Regions from separate parts of the Alteromonas sp. AWJ4_199 genome, predicted to be linked through region 4. Evidence: predicted binding sites of a transcription regulator. Region 4 holds the regulator's gene; each other region holds the start of a gene.
What was found. The regulator LexA, encoded in region 4, represses DNA repair genes until DNA is damaged. The targets are predictions, from matches to a motif close to TACTGTATNNNNATACAGTA.
Positions count from the first base shown of each region.

Region 1 (4,379 bases), 120 kb from region 4:
ATTTATTTGCAGCGTTAGTTCATCTGCAAAGGACCTTGACGATGAAAGCTTGTACCAACTACTTGATGACATTTGGCAGTATGAGCTTTCGGTTTCCCCGCTTCTAGCTTCTCGCCAAGGCGATAGCTCCCTCGCTCATGTGCTACCCGATATTTCGCCCGAAGCACTAAAAGCACAAAATGAACAATGGCGTGCGTTTCAAAAAGCCTTAAATCAGTACAAAAAAGACAATATCTCTACTGACGCTTATATTGCTTTGCTAATGCAGCAATACCGTTTAGCTAACTATGTGGACGAATATACGTATCGCGCGCATTTAGTGCCTATCAATTCAGAATATGGCTTTCACGGTGCAATGGCCTCGCTTCCTAATTTATCCACCTTTAAGCGCGTAGAAGATTATCAGGCCTATATTAGCCGCCTAAATGCGCTGAAACCTTATTTTGACCAACAAATTGCGTACATGAAACAGGCGCTAAAAGAAGGCTACACACAGCCTAAAGTCGTGCTGAAAGGGTTTGAAAACTCAGTGGCGTCATACATTGTTGAAAACGCCGAGGACAGTGGCTTTTATTCTCCATTTACCCGTTTTCCAGAGTACTTTACTGCCGAGCAAAAATCAGCGCTAACGGAGCAAGGCAAAGCTGCCATAAACAGCAGTGTGTTGCCTGCGTATCAAATGTTCTACGACTTCATGGTAGAGGAATACATTCCTAATGCCCGTGAAGATATTGCCGCGAATAACTGGCCAGACGGCGTGGCGTATTACGCCAATAGAGCCAAGCATTACACCACCACGGATATGACGCCACAGGAAATCCATGATTTAGGTTTGTCTGAAGTAAAACGTATTCGCGCGCAAATGCAGCAAATTGTGGATGAACTTGGTTTTGATGGCGACATTAACGACTTCATTAGTTTTTTACGCGAAGACCCGCAGTTCTATGCCACCAGCGCTGAAGACTTGCTAAAAGAAGCGTCGTTTATCGCAAAGAAAATGGACGCGAAACTCCCTTCTCTTTTTGAGTATTTGCCAAGAACGCCTTACGGTGTAGCGCCTGTACCAGATGCTATTGCGCCTAAATATACAACGGGCCGTTACATCCACCCTAGCCGCGATGACCAGCCAGGATATTACTGGGTAAATACTTACGCCCTTGATAAGCGCCCTTTATATGCGCTGCCTGCTTTGACATTACACGAAGCGGTGCCTGGCCACCACCTTCAAATATCGTTGGCAGCAGAGCTTGAAGACTTACCTATGGTACGTCGTAACACCTATATTTCAGCGTTTGGTGAAGGCTGGGGTCTGTACTCTGAGTTTTTAGGTATTGAAGCAGGTATTTATGAAACGCCGTACGACAACTTCGGTCGCTTAAGCTACGAAATGTGGCGTGCGTGTCGTTTGGTTGTTGATACCGGTATGCACACCATGGGCTGGAGCCGTCAACAAGCGGTTGATTATATGATGGAAAACACCGCGCTTTCAGAACACAACGTAAATACTGAAATAGACCGCTATATTTCTTGGCCAGCGCAAGCTTTGTCTTACAAGATTGGTGAAATCAAAATTAAAGACCTTCGCAAGAAAGCAGAGAAAGCATTAGGCGAGCGTTTTGATGTGCGTAAATTCCACCGCGCCGTGTTAGAAAACGGCTCAGTTCCACTGTTTATCTTGGAGCAAAACATCAATACGTTTATAGAAGAACAAAAGGCAAAATAAACATGATCGTTGCATTTGGTGTTATTGGATTACTTATCCTGTTTTTAATTTACTTTGTGCTGCGAGCGCAGAATTTGCAAAAAGAGCTGGCGCTGTTGCGCCACTCGAATAAACAGACCAGTAACAAAGTTACGTATGCTTATCGCAATCTTGTTCTTGTTACAGATGCGTTGGAAAAAAACCTTACTGCGCGTATTGAAAGTGCCTATAAAAGCCGCCTTATCGACCAAACTCAATACAATGCGCTGCACCCGCTTATGCGCAACTTTTCAAGCATTATTATGGCTTGTTGTGAAAAAGGAATGTCTCTTGAAGAGTCTTTAAATAAAGCGTTGCAGAATGAAGAAGTAACGCTTGAGGAAATTCGTGAAGTGGTAAAGGCTCTACCTAGTAACGTTCGCATGGTGTGGGCAAAAAATACCGCAGATGGATTTATTGCTTTTTGCCAAGCCGTTACAGCAACCGTAAGCGGTACCGCAGCAAAATCACAAAAAGAACCATCATCACAAGAGTAACCTCTTGTTCTTATCCCCATGTTAGCGCCGATAAGGTGCTAACTGTATGACAGGGTCGTCTGCTTTACTATGTAGTAAGGCCAGCGACCCTAGCCATGTTCCTACTTTTTTAAAAGTTTAATCTTTTTACCTTTCCAAACTAATCAGTAAGTTAGCGCTTAAAACAACAAGTCAAAAACCTTTTGTCTTGAAAAGGGTTATTGCTGCACTATAATACTGTATAAAAATACAGTTTATTTTGAGTGCCATGAATAAATCGTTATCCGTGCTTAACAACCATCCGCATATTTGGCGGGCCAGAGATCAAAAGCAAAGTGAAGCTAAGTTTTCGCTGGGTTTTCCGCGTCTGGATAAAGCGCTTAACGGTGGCGTTGCCTCTACGGGGCTTGTACGTATTGCCTCACTAACCGGCGTGGGTGAGCTTTCACTATTTAAACGGGTTATTTGCCAGCACCGCATGCATAAACTGGTGGTGTTTATTAACCCTCCCGGGCTACTACAGTCGCCGTGGTTAGAAAATCTGGGACTTAAAGCGCAACAAGTGCTGGTAGTAAAAACAGGTGCAGAACAAGAATCATTATGGGCAGCAGAACAGTGCTTAAAAAGTACGGCTTGCCATTGCGTGGTGCTGTGGAGTAATGCTGTAAATCAAAAAGAAGCACGGCGCCTACAAGTTGCAGCAACGCATAATGATGCGCTGTGCTTGCTGTATACTCCACCGCAACAGCAGGCATTACAGACAAGCTTGCAGGCTGAAACGACAAGCCAAAACGACAGCTCATTGCCCATCACTTTAGATATTGCGCTACTTAGCAAACCCCACGCCTTGTCGGTGAATATACGCAAACAGCGTCATGGGTGGCCCAAAGATAACATTGTTATTTCTCATCAGTGGACCCCTGACAATCAGGCCATTAAATGGGCCATGGCACACAACACGCTTTCCGACAAGGCGCTACACTCTGTGAGCTAATAATGTTGTGGGCTTATATTTACTGCTATCAACTTACTTTAGACAGCCACATAAAAGCGGCTAAAACTAAACGTGCGCACAGGAAAGGGCCTGGAAACGAACCTAGAGACGAATCTAACGGAAGTTCTTCTTCATTACCGTCGAATACACCTATTGCTGTGTATTGCAGTAAAACAAACAAAATTACGCAGTGTAATGATATTGCGAAAAAAGAAGGCATTGAAATTGGCCATGGACTTGCCCAAGCCGCGGCGCTGTGCCCCTGCGGGCATATTCTGCCTTTCAGTGAAGAAGCCGAAAAGCATATGCTGACGCAGCTAGCCCATAGGCTGTACCCTCTTGCTTCTGACATCGTACTAGACAGCCACATTCATTCGAATGGCGTAAATGGCCTGGCAGTAAGGCTAGATAACCTAATTCATTATTATGGCGGGCATAAGCCGCTGTGGAAAACCCTAACTCAAGCACTCGCAGAGGCAGATATTCGCTATCATTTTGCTAGTGCATGGACGATTGAGGCTGCAAGGGTATTAGCCCTTCATCAACACAATACCTATATGCATGCGCCAGATGATATAAAAAAAGCGCTAAGTACATGCCCGCTTTCTATTACTGCTTTGTCATCTAAAGTCGTTGAGGCCTTAGCAAGGGTAGGTGTTACCCGTGTACAGCAACTCTTGGCCATGCCGGTACAAGAGCTGGGGCGGCGCTTCGACAATAACACCATTATGTACCTTACTGCGCTCAGAGGAGAAACTTTTCCCCGCGTTACGCTATTTAGGCCTTTAGAGCATTTTGATAACTTTACTTTATTGCCTTTTGCTATTGAAAACACGCAGCACCTAACACCTTTTGTCACACAGCAGTTTGAGCATTTGTCTCACTATTTACGGGCCAGGAACTTATATACATCAAGCATAAGCGTGCATATTCATTTCAGAGAAGCACCTGTATTGGATATTAATATTCACTCTGCAATGCCTCAGTCTTCGGTGCATAGTTGGCTACCACTGTTTAGCCTTAAAACCGAGAACTTGGAGTTACCTGAGCCTGCCACAGCGATTGCGCTTACCTGTCGGCAGTTTGAAGAAATAGATTCGCAGAATGGCGACTTTTTTAGCGATAGATTTAATGACGTTGCACAGAAACAATTGATTGGGCGCTTAAA
Region 1 is NZ_JBSWUR010000001.1:2,264,950-2,269,328, forward strand. Features, by position in the region: gene ACXAER_RS09905 (DUF885 domain-containing protein) at 1-1,723, shown strand, start outside; gene ACXAER_RS09910 (hypothetical protein) at 1,726-2,238, shown strand; gene ACXAER_RS09915 (recombinase RecA) at 2,486-3,211, shown strand; gene ACXAER_RS09920 (Y-family DNA polymerase) at 3,214-4,379, shown strand, end outside.
Region 1: a site for LexA is predicted at 2,453-2,472, ahead of ACXAER_RS09915 (recombinase RecA). Genes of this name have one in related genera too.

Region 2 (4,379 bases), 230 kb from region 4:
CGGCGCCAATAGTGCGTAAAACAGCGATTTCTTGATAACGTTCACGCATAGTTGCAAGTAGCATAGTCGCTAACCCAATTAGCGCGCAAATGACGATAAGACCGGAAAGACCAAGCAATAGCGACTCTACATTTCCCATAATTTGCCAAAGCTCAGCGAGTGCCATACCCGGCAGAATAGCCATTAACGGCTCTTTTTTACTTTGATTAATTTGATACTGCAACTGCAGCGCAGTTACCCGATGTTTAAGCCCCAGCATCACCACAGATACAGACTCAGGCGTAAACGCTTCGCTATTGTAAGCAGCATGTTCATCGGTATGCTTGTCATGCTCATGCTCATGCTCATGCTCATGCTCATGCTCATGCTCATGCTCGTGCTCATGCTCGCTCACCTTGTCAGCAGATTTACGGCCTAACATTGAGGTGGGTGAATGCTTGGGCCCTGTGTGGGCCTCTTCAAGGCCCTGCAAAGTGACATAAACAGCCTTATCCACGGGGGTGCCTGTTTTATCTAAGATTCCGGAAATAGTAAAAGGGTGATCGTCATGATTATTGAATGAAACACTGCCTAAGCCGTGAGAAATAATAATTTTATCTCCTACTTTATATCCCAATGATTCGGCTATATCAGCACCAATTACCGTAGATAGTGGCTGAGTAAATGTCGCTCCATCAGATAGCTGTAGTGACTGCATGTCCCCGTATTTAAAGTGGTCGAAAAAGCTGTTGGTCGTACCTACCACCCTAAAACCTCGGTGAGTATCACCTAAAGATAGTGGAATGAGCCACGATACCTGCTTGTTAGATTGAAGCGCCGCAATACTTTTATATTCAATACCTTTAGTGGGGGTGCCTATATTAAACACTGACGACAATAGTAGATTAAGCTGACCGCTCGGTGCACCAACAATAAGGTCGACGCCGGACACTGTGCGCGTAAAGCTGGTTTTCACTTGGCTTCGAATAATGTCCACGCACAAAAGTAAACTTATGCTGATAGTAATGCTTAGAAGCGTGAGAATTGCCGTGGCTTTTCTGCGCTTTAAACTTTCAATAGCAATGGTACTTAGCATTATGTACGCTCCTGTACTTGCTCGATGCCACCGAGTGAAGACACTGCATGGTTTGTACTTGGGCTCAATTCACTCATACTACAATGACGGTCAAAGTAGCTCTCCATGGCTTTATCATGACTAACGAAAATCATGGTGCTCTCACCTGCTACATCTTTTAACAGCGACATAAAGCTATCTCGCGCGTCGCTATCTAACGCCGAAGTTGGCTCATCGACAATCAATAACTCTGGGTCATTAATGAGTGCTCGGGCTATTGCTACACGCTGCTGTTGGCCAATACTCAAGGCATCGGCTTTAGCATGCAGTACCCGTGAAGGGAGTTGTAGCTTGTCGAGTAAATGACGAAGCTTTGCGTCTGATGCTGCCTTGCTAACGTTTGTACTTGCAAAATACACCGCCGCATTAATATTCTGTGCCACAGAAAGGTAGGGAATAAGATTAAATTGTTGAAAGACGACGCCGATATTGCGCGCCCTAAACTTGTCTCGCTGGCGGTTTGATAAGGAAGAGAATGGCTGCGATAACAAAGTTATGTCACCTTGGGTGGGTGCCAACGTTCCACACAGCAAATTGAGCAATGTGCTCTTTCCGCTACCCGAAGGCCCTGAAAGAAAAACGTGTTCACCTTGCGAAACTTGCCACGCTTTAATGTCAACGATGGGAGGACTTTCTTTGGTGTACGAAAACTGTAAATTGCTAACTTCAATCGCTGTGTTGCGCCCTTTATTCACTGCGTTGTGCTCTTCAGACACTGAGCTGCGCCCTTCTGACACTGCGTTGCGCTGGGAGTGAGTGCTATTGTTTTTATTAATGGTATTCACGCTAAGCCCGACCTGTATTTACGTCTTATGTTCACATTAGCAAAAGCGACACATCTGTTCACCTAGTTAAAAACCAGAGAAAATACATTGCCGCGTTGAGGTAATGTTATCAAATAACATTTTTGCGTATAGCTATGCTATCAGATGCCATCAGCCTAAAGCGGCAATTGCTCTTATTAATTGCTCATCATAACGACGCAAAAGAGAGGTGCGCCTAAATTATCAGCCGTTAGCTTGTAGCTTTACCACTTCTGCGCTTTCATCTTCTAATACGCTTTCTGCGGTAGCGCCTTTGAAAATCTTACTGATTTTATCTTTGTTTTTAGACAGCATGATGGTGAGCTCTTCCACTACGCTATCGTCTAGCTTAATGCCCTTCGCATGAATGTAGTCAGCAAGGTTATCTGCTGCATCGAGCATTTTGTCATACTGATCGGCTTCTTTTTTGTCGGTAGTTACCAATTTTTCTACCCCTTTGTGCGTAACAACATACTGTGTGGTAATGGCCATGGTAGGTCCCCTGTTTATTAAAGACACAAAAACTGTACAGTATTTTACTGTATAAATAAACAGTATTTTGGTTAAATGTCTGAGCGTAGTGTTTGGGGAAAGGGCAAATGATTGTTCTAAAGGTGATTAATGCTTGTGCAATTAGTAACTACTGCGTATAATGCGCGCCCTTACAGCCATCCCAATTCGTTCCTTGTCTCCATACAGTCGGCTGTACTGTCGAGGCTACAACCGTAAGGAGCTATAATGCGTCATTACGAAATCGTATTTATGGTTCACCCTGATCAGAGTGAACAAGTACCTGGTATGATCGAGCGTTATACCACAATCCTAAAGCAAGACGGTGGTCAGATTCATCGTTTAGAAGATTGGGGCCGTCGTCAACTGGCTTACCCAATTGAAAAGCTGCACAAAGCCCACTACGTACTAATCAATGCTGAAGCGTCTGCAGAAGCTGTTGATGAATTGGAAAATGCTTTCCGTTTCAACGACGTGATCCTACGTAATATGGTTATGCGCACTAAGACTGCTGTGACTGAGCCTTCTCCAATGATGAAAGAAGAGCCTCGTCGTGAGCGTCGTGACGATTCTGCTCCTCGCCAAGATCGCGCGGAAAAGAAAACTGAAACCACTGAAGACAACGCTTAAGGAGATCACCCATGGCTCGTTTTTTCAGACGTCGTAAGTTCTGCCGTTTCACTGCAGAAGGTGTGACTGAGATTGATTACAAAGATATCGCTACTCTTAAGAACTACATCACTGAGAGCGGTAAAATTGTCCCTAGCCGTATTACTGGTACAAGCGCAAAATATCAGCGTCAGCTGTCTTCTGCGATCAAGCGCGCACGTTTCCTTGCGTTGCTTCCGTACACTGATTCACACAAGTAATTTGGCGAATATAAGGGTTAGCTAAGATGAATATCATCCTACTAGATAAAATCGCCAACCTTGGCGGCCTGGGCGACCAAGTGACTGTTAAGTCTGGTTACGCTCGTAACTTCCTTTTCCCACAGGGTAAAGCGGTTCCTGCAACTAAAGACAACGTTGAAAAGTTCGAAGCACGTCGTGCTGAACTTGAAGCGAAAATTGCTGAGCAACTAGCTGCTGCTAACGCACGCGGTGAGAAAATTGCTGAGCTTGCTGAAGTTACAATCGCAGCTCCTGCTGGTGACGAAGGTAAACTGTTTGGTTCTGTTGGTACTCGTGACATCGCTGATGCAATCACTGCAGCTGGCGTTGAAGTACAAAAAGCAGAAGTTAAACTACCTACTGGTACTCTTCGTGAGACTGGTGAGTATGACATCGACTTACAACTTCACTCTGACGTTATCACTTCAATCAAAGTGATCATCATTGCTGAAGCGTAATCGCTGACGTATTTGAAAAAAGCCGCTCCTAGAGCGGCTTTTTTTTGCTCTAAATTTTTGTCCGATATTTAAGAACAATACCAATCCGCATAGATGATTGCCCACCCAGAAGGCCCTGGTAAGTTTCCTAGCAAAGCGTGGGAATGCAGGAATGGCCGTTGCTTTTTAAATTCCCAGAGTGAAGCTTGCCAGACCTTCCCGAAGGGCGAGTTTAAAATATCCGTACCCTCACTTGACGTCGCGACGCCTAATTAACGATGGGTGTAAGTAAATATGTCCAGGGCCGACAAATGGCGTATTTTTGAGGTCTACTCATCTGCGATAAATAACGTTTTTTAAACGGTATTTAAACAAAATGTTAATAATCGCTGAAATTCTTAGTGTCATGGCTTTAAACTTTTTCTGTCATTCCCGCGACCTATAGTAAACCAAACAATAAAAAGCATAAGTGCCATATTATGGACATCACTAAGCAAGCAATAAAAAACGCGACTGGGGTAGGTATAGGAATAACACTGCTGGTATTTTTAGGTCTATATAGCCTGTTTAATTTACCGGTACAGCTGTTTCCTGACATTGAAAGACCGAATATTAACATCCAGAC
Region 2 is NZ_JBSWUR010000001.1:2,620,597-2,624,975, forward strand. Features, by position in the region: gene ACXAER_RS11480 (ABC transporter permease) at 1-1,075, opposite strand, end outside; gene ACXAER_RS11485 (ABC transporter ATP-binding protein) at 1,075-1,899, opposite strand; gene ACXAER_RS11490 (YebG family protein) at 2,122-2,409, opposite strand; gene rpsF (30S ribosomal protein S6) at 2,656-3,057, shown strand; gene rpsR (30S ribosomal protein S18) at 3,069-3,296, shown strand; gene rplI (50S ribosomal protein L9) at 3,323-3,775, shown strand; gene ACXAER_RS11510 (efflux RND transporter permease subunit) at 4,234-4,379, shown strand, end outside.
Region 2: a site for LexA is predicted at 2,455-2,474, ahead of ACXAER_RS11490 (YebG family protein). Genes of this name have one in related genera too.

Region 3 (4,379 bases), 590 kb from region 4:
CGCCCTTTCACCATAACACGGCCGATATACCACTAACTTGCTTTCATCTTCCGAATGGGTGGCCACCTCGTATACATCGTATAAATTGCCTTTGTAGTGTTTATAACGACCGGGGGTTTTGAGTTGATTTGAGTTCATAATGTTCTTCATTAAAAGAGTAATAAAATAGCAGCAGTTGGCTGCTTTGTTTGAGTGCCGCATATAAAATGCCTTGGCTGCCAAACCACTAATCTGTGCTTTCGCAACGCAAGATAGCATCAGCGGTATGCCCCACAACTTCACCGCACTAAGTATAACAAGCGACTATATTGCGGCCGCAGCGCACGAGCATTAAAAAATGCATGATACCTTTAGCTAAATCTGTTCAAAAGGCAAAACCAATTGCTGAGTCGATTGGTCGGCCGCAAGCCCTATGTGCACACCCACAAGACGGATACCTCGCCCTGTTGCCCGTTCAAAAGCTTCCTGCATCAATGTGCGAAAATACGCTTCGTTGAGAGTTGCGCAGCGATGTTCAACCGTGGTTAGCTGGAAATCATTAAACTTAAGCTTTACTCCCTGGGTGCGAATACGTACAGGCTTGCCCGTTCGCTTCTTATGATTTTCAATTCGTTCCTGAAGCTTCTCAAACAGGTGCGGCAAAAAGTCGAGGCACTGATCGAACGTGTGTATATCTTCGTTTAACGTGCGTTCTACGCCGATAGACTTGCGTTCACGAGATACGGATAGCTCACGCTCATCAATCCCATGAGCACGCTCCCACAATACACTGCCGAATTTTCCAAGCTCTTTTTGAATGCGCTCAAAAGGATACTCACGAACATCGTTGCACGTATTTAAGCCCATGCGCTGCAGCTTTTGCATAGTCACTTTGCCAACGCCTGGGATTTTCTTTAGCGGCATGTCGCGCACAAACTCATCGAGTTTGTCGGGAGTGATAACGCAAATGCCGTCCGGCTTGTTTTCATCACTGGCTACTTTTGCCACAAACTTACAGGGCGCCACTCCTGCTGAAGCGGTAAGACCTAGTTCGTTTTGTATACGAGCACGTATCTCTTCAGCTATTAATGTAGCACTGCCACCACAAAACTCACTGTTGGTAACATCTAGGTAAGCTTCGTCTAATGATAGAGGCTCAATTAAGTCGGTATAGTCAGCAAAAATCTTACGTATTTTTTGCGACTCGGCAGCGTACACCTCCATGCGCCCTTTTACTAAAGTGAGATTTGGGCATAGTTTCAGGGCATACGCTGTAGCCATGGCTGAGCGTACACCAAATTTGCGAGCGGGATAGTTACAGGTAGAGATAACGCCACGACGGTCGGCACTGCCACCTATCGCAATAGGAATATCGCGCAAGGCTGGGTTGTCGCGCATTTCAACTGCGGCGTAAAAACAATCCATGTCAACGTGGATAATTTTTCGCATTACCTACCCTTGCTACATAGCGTCAAACGCAAAACTGTACAAAAAGACAGTATATTATTGATAGTGCTGAATTACACTATCTAATCATGGCTTCTAAATCGAAGTAATGGCTCGCACTTATATTTGAAGGCTGTGATAAAAAACAAAAAAGCGCTGTCGATTTACTCTAACAGCGCTTTTAAATATTAAGCCAACGAGAGGCTAAGCATTACAAAATTTGATTTTGTTTCCACTCGTTTAACTTTTTCTGGCGGGCTTCTTCTTTTTCCATGCGCGACTTTTTACGGTCGCAAGGTTCTGGACAGTCACAGGCTTTCTCAATACCTAGTGCGCCTAAGCCACCACAGCTTCCAGAGATTGATTTTTTCTGAAAAAGGTAACCTACGGCCATAGCCAGTACCATTGTTAGAAAGAAACCAAAAGCAAGAATGAATGTAGACATTGCTACCCCCTAATTATGAACTGTGACCAGTTTATCAAATTCTGGCGACGCATACTCTTCAAATCCGTCTTCTGTGCGACGAATGAGGAATACTGCGAGTTGCTCTTGCTCTGAAACCGCTATTGCTTGCTCCCACCCCATCACATTGAACGCCGTAGCCAAGCCATCTGACGTCATAGATGATGGGTGAACAACAGTAACCGACACCAAGTTGTGGGAAATTGGTTTTCCCGTTGTGGGGTCGATTAGGTGCGAATAACGAACACCGTCTTCTTCATAATAGTTGCGATAATCACCGGATGTTGCCACTGCGTTAGTACCAATAGACACCACTTTTTGAACAGCACGTTCAGTGGTAACTGGCTTTTCAATGGCAATCAGCCACTCACTGCCGTCGCCTCGTTCACCTTTCACACGCATTTCACCACCTATTTCTACAAGGTAGTTTTCAATGTTGTGGTTTTCAAGGATCTCCGCCACTTCATCAACGCCAAAGCCTTTAGCAATAGTTGATAGGTCGACATACAGCATGGGATGACTTTTCTTTAAGCCTGTTGGCGTAGTTGATAGCTTTTTATAACCCACATATTCGCGAATGTCGTCGATGTCGGCTTGGCTTGGCACTTTTTCAGGACGCTTAGTAGGGCCAAAACCCCATAGGTTAACCAGCGGACCAACGGTCACATCAAGTACGCCGCCACTAAGATTTGCCAAGCGTAAAGCCTCGTTTACCACCGTTAGAGTATCGGGCGACACAGCAAAATTATCGGTGTAGCGATATTGATTGAACCTTGATAGTTCTGACGTTGGGTCGTAAGTAGACATCATCTTGTTAACGTCAACAAGACGGGCATCTATTTCAGCTTGTAAGCCTTCTACCGGTGTCTCCGCTACGAGGTACTTAACATTGTAGGTTGTGCCCATTGTCTGCCCTTGCAGGTGTACTACAGGCGTTTTTTCGTCGCTACAGCTTGCGAGAAGTAGAATACCTACCGCAACAAAGGCGAGGAAAATTCGAATAGCAAATCGAATCACGATGTTGTCCTTAGCTAATATGCACATTACTCAATCGCTATTATGTGCATTATGCGTTTTGCTTCAATGAAAAAGGGGCTTACGCCCCTTTTAATATGCTTGAGTTTTTAAGCGAGTAGCTTTTAAATCAACCCCTTAGCCACCGAAGTCATCTAGCATGATGTTTTCGTCCTCAACACCTAAGTCTTTAAGCATGTTGATTACGGCCGCGTTCATCATAGGTGGTCCACACATGTAGAATTCACAGTCTTCTGGTGCAGGGTGATCTTTCAAGTAGTTCTCAAGAAGTACTTGGTGGATAAACCCAGTGTAACCTTCCCAGTTATCCTCTGGCTGAGGATCAGAAAGTGCCACGTGCCACTCAAAGTTATCATTTTCAGCTGCTAGCTCGTCGAAGTCTTCTGTATAGAACATTTCACGAAGTGAACGTGCACCGTACCAGAAGCTCATCTTACGCTTAGACTTAAGGCGACGAAGCTGATCGAAGATGTGAGAACGCATTGGGGCCATACCTGCACCACCACCTACGAATACCATTTCGTTTTCAGTTTCTTTCGCGAAGAATTCACCGAATGGACCAGAGATAGTCGCTTTGTCACCTTCTTTCAGGCTCCAAATGTACGATGACATTTTACCCGCGGGTAGGCTTAAGTTATTAGGTGGCGGCGTAGCGATACGCACGTTCAACATAATAATGCCTTCTTCTTCTGGGTAGTTCGCCATTGAGTAAGCACGAATAGTCTCTTCGTCTACTTTAGACTCGATGTCGAAGAAGCCAAAACGCTCCCAGTCACCGCGGTACTCTTCAGGAATATCGAACTCTTTGTACTTAACGTGGTGAGCTGGCGCTTCAATCTGAATATAACCACCTGCACGGAAAGGTACACTTTCACCGTTAGGAATTTTAAGCTTCAGTTCTTTGATGAAGGTTGCTTTGTTATCGTTAGAGATAACTTCACAATCCCACTTCTTAACACCAAATACCGACTCTTCCAGTTCGATTTCCATGTCTTGTTTAATAGCAACCTGACATGAAAGACGGCAGCCTTCACGCGCTTCACCTTTAGTAATGTGGTCTAGTTCAGTTGGTAGGATTTCACCACCACCTGAGTGTACATCTACACGACACTGGCCACATGAGCCACCGCCACCACAAGCAGAAGATACGAAGTAACCTGCGTCAGCTAGTGCACCAAGAAGCTTGCCACCCGGTGCAGTTTTGATTGCCTTGTCTGGGTCACCGTTGATAGTGATAGTAACATCACCGCTTGGTACCAATTTAGATTTGGCAAACATGATAATAAATACCAGCGCTAGAACGATGGCAATGAACATGCCTACGCCTAGATATATTTCTACATTATTCATTTATATGCTCCCGAGCTTTCTTACAGCTGAATACCAGTGAATGACTGGAAGCCTAGTGCCATTAGACCCGCGATCATAAATACAGAACCCAGACCACGAACACCAT
Region 3 is NZ_JBSWUR010000001.1:2,974,930-2,979,308, reverse strand. Features, by position in the region: gene ACXAER_RS13035 (DUF1653 domain-containing protein) at 1-138, opposite strand, end outside; gene dinB (DNA polymerase IV) at 355-1,428, opposite strand; gene nqrM ((Na+)-NQR maturation NqrM) at 1,637-1,870, opposite strand; gene ACXAER_RS13020 (FAD:protein FMN transferase) at 1,880-2,905, opposite strand; gene nqrF (NADH:ubiquinone reductase (Na(+)-transporting) subunit F) at 3,041-4,273, opposite strand; gene nqrE (NADH:ubiquinone reductase (Na(+)-transporting) subunit E) at 4,294-4,379, opposite strand, start outside.
Region 3: a site for LexA is predicted at 1,461-1,480, ahead of dinB (DNA polymerase IV). Genes of this name have one in related genera too.

Region 4 (4,379 bases):
CTTCTTGTTAAACGGAAATAAACTAGAAAATACCTATGTGTACCCTTACAAGTTACCTACAAGAGGAGAAATTAAGGGCGTTTATACACAAGATGCTGACGGCGATAGTAATGATGAAATCTATATCCTTACTGAACAAGGTTTATCGGTTATAAAAGACCGGAAAGACAACGCGGAAACGGTATTTGTAGCAGAGGATAAAATAACGTCAGGATGGCTTTACGATATTGATAGCGACGGTATAGAAGAAATTGCATACCTTCACGGCGATTATTATTACGGTGCGACGTCTATCTCCATTCATAATGTGACAACTGGTGAAAAGTTGCAGCAGTTCGATGTCGATGGTGTATCAACCATTTCTTTTGGTAATGTAGACGACGACGCGTCTATCGAGTTGGTGACTAACAATGGCTACGTATTCGATATTAATAGCGGCGCCAATCAATGGCTTTATGGCAATGGGTTTAGCGACGCTTACGTCGCTGTCGGTGACATGAACAGCGACGGTGTCGATGAAATCATTGGTGCCGACCGTTGGGAGAATATTTCAGTCTACTCTGCGGTGTCGAAAAGTAGTTTGGCGACAGCTGAACATAATGATATCTGCGATTTGAGCTATAGCAAAGATGACCAGACCAATGAGGGAATGCTTGTAATTTCTGAGTGCCAGTGGGGAGAGGTGAAAGCTTTCGCGCTTGAAGGTGGTCAAATTTCGGAACAGTGGAGTGTTATTCACAATGCGTATAGCGGTATGTCGCTTTTAATCGGCGACCTGAATAACGATAGCCGAAACGAAATAATCTGGACCGGCGACAGCGAAATTCAGGTTGCACTGCAAGATGCTGAGGGTGACTACGTATTATCAGATATACGAACGGAAGCACACTCTTCTAATTACTTTGCTGCCGGCTGGGCCCCTTTTGGTGATAATGATGAAAGAGCTGTCTTTGTGAGTGAGACAACTAACTACTACACATCAATTCAGATGCTGTCAGTTAACATGGAGAATGAGATTACCCTTAGCGACGAACTCGGCGACGATGTTTTTGACTATAGCAGACCCGTTGTTACTGACTATAATAATGATGGCCTGGGTGAATTATTCACAGGAGCTTTGAATAGCAATACATCATTCAACGTAGTTAAGTTGTCAGATAATTCAATTCAGTGGTCGCTGAGCCAAAATCAAAACAGCCAAGTCTCACTCATCGAAGCTGTAGACGTGAATGACGATAATTTTGTTGATGCGGTCATTGTTGAAAACAATCGACTCAAAGCATTCGATATTGAGAACCAAGTGCTCATTGACTCTGTCATCAATGAGTTTTCAATTGATGCTGTCGCTGAGCTCACCAATAATGGCGAACACTTTTTTGCTGTTAGTGGCTATGAATCATTAAAGCTCTATACAATGCAAGATGGCGAGTTTGTCGGACTGAATGAACTAGATGTTTCTTGTAGTCAATTGATAAGAATTAATGCTGATGGCGACGACGCCTCTGAGTTTGCATGCTTAGATAGAAACTACAATAGAATAAATATTTATGACGTAACAAATGACGCCTTAGTACTTAAAGACGCCATAACGCCTACATTCGATCTTCAAAATATAGCCGTTATTCCAACGACATCGTCTAATCAATCAATACTTGGCATTTACCAAGCTGAAGAATATGACTCATCGTATGGATATTATGACAACGTTGCTTACCGAGTCACTGAAATAGATATCAATGGACATGTCATTTGGCGTAGCCCTTCCATTGGCATTAATCATGTCGATGGTATGCGTACCCGAAAGAACAATGCCGGCGAAGTAGAGCTTCAAATAGGTAATCCGAACATGGCCCTTCTTGTGAAATAAGGGTAATACACTTGTCGCTGTCTATTGCTTGTAGCAAAAGACGCGGCAAGTGCTTGTTATTTAGTTTTAGGTGTATATACTTACAGGAACTGTATGAACAGACAGGTCTTTTATGCGCCCACTCACAGCTCGACAAACCGAAGTTTTAGAACTTATCAAAACCACCATGCAAGAAACGGGGATGCCGCCTACGCGTGCGGAAATCGCTCGTCAACTTGGTTTTCGTTCTGCCAACGCAGCAGAAGAACATTTGAAAGCCTTGGCGCGTAAAGGCGTGATAGAAATTCTGCCGGGTACCTCTCGGGGTATTAAACTCAATATTCCTCTCGAAAATGACGTACCTGAAGAAGAAGGCCTACCTCTCATTGGTCGTGTGGCGGCGGGTGAGCCAATTTTGGCGCAAGAGCACGTAGAATCACACTACAAGGTAGACCCTGCACTGTTTCAACCTCAAGCAGACTTTTTACTGCGTGTTAACGGCATGAGTATGAAAGACATCGGTATTCTAGATGGCGATCTCCTTGCTGTGCATCGCACCACCGATGTTCACAATGGCCAGGTCGTTGTGGCACGTGTAGACGAAGATGTTACGGTAAAGCGTTTAGAAAAACGTGGTCGTGAAGTATTACTTCATGCCGAAAACGAAGAATTCGCACCTATTCGAGTAGACCTAGCCAACGAACCTTTTGCTATTGAGGGGATTGCAGTAGGCGTTATAAGAAACGCGGACTGGATGTAAGGTTTTAACACCTTCAACGAAAAGCGGCGCACTAGCCGCTTTTTTTATGCCTTTTATTGCTTTATTTCTACCAGTTTTCTGGAGTTAGGGTGACTAAGCCCGCCTTTAAAAAGCGAACCCAACCATGACTATCAGAAAGCGTATTACGCGTATTTTGCCTGTGAATGAACTACTGAATATGCATTCATTATTCTAAAGTTTGTTTGAAAATAAATATTAATAACCTATTAGTTGTTGATTTTATAATCAAATGATTGCTAGTAGAACCTTTGTGTTGTTCAAAATGTACGTTTGATTTTATTCTCGCTTAATACATGCTCATTTCTTTTTCCATCCAATATGTAACGTAAGGCTGCCACGGAAATGATTAAAAATTAACCGCTTCGTTAAATTTTTAATAGAAAAGACTAGACGGCACGACATTATTGCGCAATTCTTATACAGAGATTAACAAAATAATAACAATGACTCTAAATTTGTTTTACAAGTTGAGGTGATGGGTCAATCGTTCGCAAACCATTTGGTAGGGCATCGCGCAAAATAATCAGCGTTTTTGGTCTTGCTATTACGGAGGTGCTGAGTGAAACAACTAACGACCGTTTTCGCAAAATGGTGTTCGACAATACCGTTTTTGCTTTTTTCCCCTTTGCTTCTTGCCCAAGAAGTCAGTGAAGAGGCCTCTTCACTTAATTTAAGGCGCGGTGCCACCGACATCAGCGGGCAGGTTTACGACCTGCATATGCTGATGTTCTTCATTTGTGTAGGTATCGCGGTTGTAGTTTTTGGCGTGATGTTCGCCTCAATGTATCTACATAGAAAGTCCCGTGGCGCCAAGCCAGCTAATTTTCACGAAAACGTGAAGGTTGAAATTGCTTGGACCGTTATTCCTTTCCTTATTCTTATCTTCATGGCGGTACCCGCAGCGAATACTCTAATTGCTATGGAAGACACGTCTGAGCCTGACATGACTGTGCTAGTAACAGGCTCTCAATGGAAATGGCACTACAAGTACATGGATAGCGATGTAGAGTTTTATTCTTTACTCGCCACTCAGCGCGAGCAAATAGAAAACAAATTTCAGAAAACAGATAACTACCTGTTGGAAGTTGACCGTCCCTTGGTTATTCCTACTGGGAAAAAAGTACGCTTTCTTATTACCTCTGACGACGTTATCCACTCTTGGTGGGTTCCTGACTTTGCCGTGAAAAAAGATGCCAACCCCGGATTTATTAACGAGTCTTGGGCCAAGGTGAATGAGCCTGGTATTTATCGCGGACAGTGCGCAGAGCTCTGTGGAAAAGACCACGGCTATATGCCGGTTGTGGTAATTGCTAAAGAACCCGCCGAGTTTGAAAAGTGGATGGGCGAACAAGAAGAGATTGTTCGTAAAGCAAAAGAAGAAGAGCAGCGTCTACTTTCTATGAATATGTCTATGGATGAACTGATGAAAGAGGGCGAGCGAGTATACAACGCAACGTGCGCTGCTTGCCATATGCCAAATGGTGAAGGTTTACCTGGCGTGTTCCCGGCATTAAAAGGCAGCAAGATGGCACTAGAAGATCAGCAAGGTCACATTGACATCGTGCTGCATGGAAAGTCAGGAACAGCCATGCAAGCGTTTGGAAAAATGCTAAGCCTTAAGGAAATTGCAGCGGTAGTGACTTATGAGCGCAATGCCTGGGGCAATAACACTGGCGACATGGTGCAGGCCAAAGATGTCAACGCAGTGGCAAACGGAAACTAGGAGCAGAAAAATGAGCAAAGCAACTGAAG
Region 4 is NZ_JBSWUR010000001.1:2,387,961-2,392,339, forward strand. Features, by position in the region: gene ACXAER_RS10450 (hypothetical protein) at 1-1,867, shown strand, start outside; gene lexA (transcriptional repressor LexA) at 1,980-2,606, shown strand; gene coxB (cytochrome c oxidase subunit II) at 3,187-4,350, shown strand; gene ctaD (cytochrome c oxidase subunit I) at 4,361-4,379, shown strand, end outside.